DNA from 3 places in the Pseudomonas sp. OTU750018 genome. Region 1 is predicted to be linked to each of the others. Evidence: predicted binding sites of a transcription regulator. Region 1 holds the regulator's gene; each other region holds the start of a gene.
What was found. The regulator FliA, encoded in region 1, starts transcription of late flagellar genes. The targets are predictions, from matches to a motif close to CTAAAGTTTNNNNNNNNNNNGCCGNTAA.

Region 2: HCI85_RS02205 (flagellin) is a predicted target of FliA. The motif match lies at 964-991, and genes of this name have one in related genera.
Region 3: motA (flagellar motor stator protein MotA) is a predicted target of FliA. The motif match lies at 868-895, and genes of this name have one in related genera.

Annotation. Positions count from the first base shown of each region.
Region 1 covers NZ_JAAPAU010000002.1:1,075,819-1,078,088, forward strand. Annotated here, with positions in the region: gene HCI85_RS13945 (protein phosphatase CheZ) at 1-591, opposite strand, end outside; gene HCI85_RS13950 (chemotaxis response regulator CheY) at 611-985, opposite strand; gene fliA (RNA polymerase sigma factor FliA) at 1,083-1,829, opposite strand; gene fleN (flagellar synthesis regulator FleN) at 1,826-2,270, opposite strand, start outside.
Region 2 covers NZ_JAAPAU010000001.1:431,620-433,889, reverse strand. Annotated here, with positions in the region: gene HCI85_RS02210 (glycosyltransferase) at 1-800, shown strand, start outside; gene HCI85_RS02205 (flagellin) at 1,092-2,270, shown strand, end outside.
Region 3 covers NZ_JAAPAU010000001.1:1,261,017-1,263,286, reverse strand. Annotated here, with positions in the region: gene HCI85_RS06060 (HDOD domain-containing protein) at 1-831, opposite strand, end outside; gene motA (flagellar motor stator protein MotA) at 951-1,802, shown strand; gene motB (flagellar motor protein MotB) at 1,811-2,270, shown strand, end outside.

The sequences.
Region 1 (2,270 bases):
CAAGTTGCTTTCCACTTCGGTAACCAGCTGCGTTACACGCTTGATCACCTGGCCGGTCAGGTCCTGATAATCCTGAGCCAACAGGATGTCATTGAGGTGTGCAGAAATCTTGGCACCGTCGCGTTCGCTTCGCGCGAGAAACAGCTCCACACGCTTGGCTAACTCGCGAAAGCCATCGGCACTCATTTCGCGGCGCATGAAGCGCCCCCAATCACCGCTGAGGCTTTGCGCTTCATCGCTGAGGTCATTTACCAGCGGGGCACTTTGCTCGACCAGATCCATGGTGCGATTGGCCGCTTTTTCGGTCATCGTCACCACATAATTCAGGCGCTCAGTGGCATCGGTAATTTGCGAAACCTCAGTGGCATGTGGCACACGGGGGTCGAGCTGGAAATTGACGATGGCGTTATGCAGCTCACGAGTCAGCTTACCGACTTCATGGTAAAGACCACGGTCACGTGCCTTGTTGAGCTCATGTATCAGCTGTACCGCTTCACCAAAGTTGCCTTGTTCCAGGCTATCTACCAGTTGGCGAGCGTTGTATTTCAGGGTCGACTCAAGGTCACCTTGAACGGAATCTTTATGCTCCATAGCACCCTCGTGGCAAACATCAGCCGTTGACCCGCTCGAAGATCTTTTCAATCTTCTCTTTCAGCACTTGGGCTGTGAACGGCTTGACCACATAACCGTTAACCCCCGCCTGGGCTGCTTCGATGATCTGATCACGCTTGGCTTCTGCCGTGACCATCAGCACCGGCAAGGTTTTCAAGCGATCATCCGCACGCACTGCGCGCAACAGATCGATACCCGTCATGCCAGGCATGTTCCAGTCAGTCACGAGGAAATCGAAGCTACCGCTTTGCAGCATGGGCAGCGCGGTTACGCCATCATCCGCTTCCGCGGTATTGGTGAACCCCAAGTCACGCAGAAGGTTCTTGATGATCCGTCGCATCGTTGAAAAGTCATCAACGATGAGGATTTTCATGTTCTTGTCCAAGTCGACCTCCGTACAGTCCCAAACGCAGGCAGCAACCTGCATGCGCTTTTAATCGTGAAACCGGCCCAGCATCAGCGAATACAACTCAATGTGCGCGCCACTCACCCAGTCGAGCACGTAAACGTGCGGCACACTGACTGTGTAGTTGGCTTACACGTGATTCGCTAACCCCTAACACCTCGCCGATCTCTTTAAGATTCAGTTCTTCATCGTAATATAGCGCTAACACCAAGCGCTCGCGCTCCGGCAGGTTGGCAATGGCATCTGCCAGGGCCGCCTGAAAGCGTTCATCTTCCAGATCACGAGAAGGTTCGAGGTGGTTGCTGCCAGCGTCTTCACCCAGCCCACCGTGTTCGCCGTCCTGCAACAGGTCGTCGAAACTGAACAGGCGGCTGCCTAAAGTGTCGCCAAGAATGCCGTAGTAATCCTCGAGACTCAATTGGAGTTCGGCCGCAACCTCTTGATCTTTAGCGTCTCGACCCGTTCTGGCCTCAATTTTTCTAATTGCATCACTGACCATGCGGCTATTGCGATGCACCGAACGTGGCGCCCAGTCGCCTTTGCGCACTTCATCGAGCATCGAACCGCGAATGCGAATACCCGCAAACGTTTCGAAACTGGCGCCTTTACTGGAGTCGTATTTTTTTGACGCTTCGAGCAAGCCGATCATTCCGGCCTGAATCAGATCGTCGACCTGTACATTGGCCGGCAGGCGGGCCAACAGGTGATAGGCAATGCGTTTGACCAGGGGCGCGTAGCGCTCGATCAACTGGTGCTGGGAATCCTGCGCCTGCGCCTTGCTATACATACGAAGTCCAGAGGCTGCTGTCATATAGCCGTGTCCGCGATCGGTTGCTGCACCAGACGCTCAACGAAAAACTCCAAATGGCCACGCGGATTGGCCGGTAACGGCCAGGCGTCAACTTTCTGGGCTATCGCCTTGAACGCCAGCGCACACTTCGAACGCGGAAAGGCTTCGTAGACCGCACGCTGCTTCTGCACGGCCTTGCGCACTGACTCGTCGTATGGCACCGCGCCTACATACTGCAGGGCAACATCAAGGAAACGGTCAGTCACTTTAGTCAGCTTAGCAAAGAGGTTGCGACCTTCCTGCGGGCTATGGGCCATATTGGCCAATACCCGGAAACGGTTCATGCCGTGATCGCGATTAAGCAATTTGATCAGTGCGTAGGCATCGGTAATCGAAGTCGGCTCATCACACACCACCACCAGCACTTCCTGGGCAGCGCGCACGAAGCTCACAACACCGTCA
Region 2 (2,270 bases), on a different contig from region 1:
ATGAGCGGCTGGATGCGATGCGGCGGATCAAAAAGTTCTCGCGCGCTTTCACCATTTATGAGTTGGACGATTACCTGCCCAACCTGCCACTCAAAAGCGTGCATCGTCCGCAGATGCCAAAAGACATACTTAAGTCGCTGCGCAAGGGGCTGAGCTTTGTTGACCGCTTCACGGTATCCACTGCGCCGTTGGCTGAGGCCTTTGCCGGCTTGCATGGGGACATTCGGGTGGTTGAGAACCGCTTGCCGGTGGATTGGTGGAGCGGGCTCTCATCCAAGCGGCAACGCGGCAGGAAACCTCGCGTTGGTTGGGCGGGTGGTGTCAGTCATACCGGTGATCTTGAACTGATCACTGACGTGGTCAAAGAGCTGGCAGGTGAAGTCGAATGGGTGTTTATGGGGATGTGCCCGGACCGAATTCGCCCTTATGTACAGGAGTTGCATGCCGGCGTTGCAATTGATCTGTACCCAGCCGCATTGGCCCGGCTGGATCTGGATCTGGCTTTGGCACCAGTCGAGCAGAACCTGTTCAACGAATGCAAAAGCAACCTGCGTCTTCTTGAGTACGGCGCGTGTGGTTTCCCGGTGGTTTGCAGTGACTTGGTGTGCTACCAGGGCGCATTGCCGGTAACTCGGGTGAAAAACCGTTTCAAGGATTGGGTCGACGCCATTCGTATGCACATCAGTGATCTGGAGGCGAGTGCCAGGATGGGCGATGAGCTACGTCGTCAGGTACAGGATGGCTGGATGCTGGATAGGGCAAATATTGAGGCTTGGAGAGCTTCATGGTTGCCCGATTGATGCCGACAACATGTTGTCGGTTTGTGTGATGCATTAATAAAGCTGTTTTGGTGTGTGAAAAAATTTGGTATTTGCCGTCGGGATGTCGGCAGATACCAAATTTTTCTCGGTGTTGCCACTTAAGTAATTGTTCTATCTGCGGAAAAAAAAATAGAACGAGTTGCTAAAGCTGTTCCTAAGGCCGCCGATATAAAGATCGAATGCGAACTTTATGGGGCGTCTGAGCAAAGCAGGCCCGAAGCTCGCAGGCTCAGACAAACTCAGTAGCACGGTCCTTTGGAGGCAAACACCATGGCCCTTACAGTCAACACAAACGTAGCGTCACTCAACACCCAGCGTAACCTCAACAGCTCATCCAAAGGCCTGGACACTTCGCTGCAGCGCCTGTCCACTGGCTTCCGCATCAACAGCGCCAAGGATGACGCCGCCGGCTTGCAGATTTCCAACCGTCTGACCAGCCAGATCAACGGTCTGAACGTTGCGACCCGTAACTCCAACGACGGCATCTCCCTGGCGCAAACCGCTGAAGGTGCACTGCAGCAGTCGACTGGCATTCTGCAACGTATTCGTGACTTGGCTCTGCAGTCGGCCAACGGTTCCAACGGTGCTACCGAACGTGCCGCTCTGCAAGGCGAAGTGTCGCAGTTGCAACAAGAACTGAACCGTATTTCTGAAACCACCAGCTTCGGTGGTCGCAAGATTCTTGATGGTTCTTTCGGTTCGCAAAGCTTCCAGGTGGGTGCAAACGCCTACGAAACAATCAGCGTTTCGATCGGTTCTGCAGCCACTGATCGTATCGGTATCAACCGCTTTACCACTGATGGTGCAGCCGCAGCTGCTACTGCGTCGGGTGCTGCGTTCAGCGCCACCTCGGGTAGTGCCTACGGTGATGCGTCCTTCAATATCAACTCCAAACTGTCCGACGGTGATGTAGCCATTGCTGGTACAGCCAGCGGCTCGGCGAGTGAAGTGGCTCGTGCCATCAACGCTAAGAGCGACGAAACCGGCGTAACTGCCAACGCTCGTACCGTTGCCACATTGGGTGGTATCACTGCTTCGGGTACTGTTTCCTTCGACCTGTCTGGCCTGACCAGTAAGTCGCTTGAAACTGACTCAGCTACTGTTTCTGCCGTTGTAAACGATCTGACCGACCTGTCTTCCCTGGCCGATGCGATCAACCGTGAAACCGGTAAAACGGGCATCTCGGCTGTTTCCAAAGGCAGCACCATCGAGCTGGTCAGCTCCCGTGGCGATGCGATCAGCATCAGCAACTACGCGGGTTCAGGCGGTGCGAGCCTGACGACTAAGAGTTTTGACGGTGAGACCGATGTAGGTACTGCAGCTACCATTGCTGTTGGTGGCGGCGCGCGGGCTGACGGTCAAGTTCAGCTTGAAGCAGCTGATGCCTTCAGTGTGAACGGTCTGAGTGGTGGTTTGGGCGCTGATGGTTTCAGTGAGCTGGATGCGGTC
Region 3 (2,270 bases), on a different contig from region 1:
CCAGCGCAGGCTGTGCGGGCTATTCCACGCGTAGTGCGCGGAAAGCGCCAGGCCGTTGGCCAACAGAATGCTGTTGGCTGGCTGCGTCAGCCAGCGGCGCAGGTTGCTGTCTGCGTCGAGGATTTGCTGCTGGTGCAGTGGGTGTTCGTTGTCGCGGGCAATGTGCAGCGCTTTGACCAGCAGGCGTCGGTCGCTGACCAGTAGTCGATAGCCCTGGATGACCCATTCTGGCAAATGCCACTGCTCACTCAGCGCCAAGCACAATTTAAGTAACGGTACGCCCAGCAGCTCTTGTTCAACCTTGCTTGCGGCTTCGCCCTTGACCAAAACGCGCTGCTCCCACACCTCGAACAGTTCAGCGTGCGCTGCAAGCAACGTCCATATTGGCGCCAGAAACAGCAGGCTGCCCCAGTGTATCTCCTGCCACAGCCTTGCCAGGCGGCCTGCAAATAGACCATTTGCCTGGTGACTGGCGTGTTGGCTGATTAGCAGGATTTGCCGTAGCGCTTTCGGCAGTTCCTGCTCGGGCATGGCCGGGAGGGCGTTGAGCAGTTGTTCGGTGCGCTTGATGCCGAGGCGGCTGATGGCGGCCTCCAGGCTTTCGGTTTGCTCACTGAGGCCGCTGCTCTTGCGGTTGGCTTCGCGCAACACGCTGAGCGCCAGCGCGGGGCAGCTTTGCATCAAGTCAGCCAGCTCGCGCATGGAGCGATTGCTGTCTGCCAAGGCGCGGCGCAGCTTCTGCTGGCTATCACTGGACGCAGGCAATAGCTGGCTGTCTAGCTGCTTGAGCCAGTCTGTCAGGGTGCGCGGATAAGAGGCGGGCTTTGGCATGCGGGTTGAGACAAGCTGGCTTTTGACCTTAACTGGCTATAGTCTCGCGCAAAACTTCCGATAAATAGAAGGGTTGTTTTGCAAAGCCCCTTTCTACCCTCTCTGGCAAGTCTCTTTCTATGGCAAAAATCATCGGTATCATTGTTGTATTCGCCAGCGTGTTGGGCGGATTTATTTTCTCGGGCGGTACGTTTATGTCGTTGGTCCATCCCTTTGAGGTGATGATCATCGGTGGTGCTGCGTTAGGGGCTTTCCTGCAAGCCAACCCCGGCAGCGCCTTTATGCATGTGTTCAAGAAGTCGCTGAGCATGTTCAGCTCGCGCTTTACTCATGCGTATTACCTTGATGTGCTAAAGCTGCTGTACGAGATTCTCAACAAGAGCCGCCGCGAAGGCATGATGGCTATTGAGGCCGATGTTGAAGACCCTGCCGCCAGCCCGATTTTCAGTAAGTACCCCGGCATCCTTAAGGATCAGCAGATGACCTCGTTCATCTGTGATTACCTGCGCATCATGTCATCCGGCAACATGGCGCCGCATGAGCTGGAAGGCTTGTTCGATATGGAAATTTCCAGCCTCAAGGAAGAAATCGAGCACCCTGCGCATGCCGTAGCCAAGGTGGCCGACGGTATGCCAGCCATGGGTATCGTGGCGGCGGTACTGGGTATCGTGATCACCATGTCGATTCTCGCCGAAGCGGATAACGCGGAGATCGGGCAGAAGGTGGGCACCGCGCTGGTCGGTACCTTCCTTGGGATTCTGGCCTCCTACGGCTTTTTCGGGCCCCTGTCGGCAGCGTTGGAGCACGATGCCAAGGAAGAGCTGAACGTCTATGAAGCGATCAAGGCCGGTTTGGTGGCTTCGGCCTCCGGTATGCCGCCGTCGCTGGCTGTGGAGTTCTCCCGCAAGGTGCTGTTCCCAGCGCACCGTCCAAGCTTTAGCGAGCTTGAACAGGCCATGCGTGGGGGCTGAGTCATAGCATGGAAAACAATCAGCCCATTATCGTCAAACGGGTAAAGAAGGTTGCCGGTGGTCATCACGGAGGCGCCTGGAAAATTGCCTTTGCCGACTTTGCCACGGCAATGATGGCGTTCTTTCTGGTGATGTGGCTGATGACCGTGGCGACGCCTGAGCAGAAGAAGTTGATTTCCGGCTACTTTCAGGACCCGGTAGGCTTCTCGGAAAGCGCCAGCCCGTATGTGATTGACCTGGGCGGCACGCCAACGCCGGCGCCTGATCGCACCCTCAACCCTGAACCCCAGGAAGAGCAAAGCCCTGCTGAGGATGCCCAGGCCGATGTGGACAAGTTGCAGGCCGAATCAGTCGCCGAAGAAGTCGAGCGCGAGCGACTGGAGTTGTTGCTGCAGGAGCTGCAGAACAAGGTTGAAGAAAACCCTCAGCTGCAGAACTTTAAGGACCAGATCCTCTTCGAAATCACCC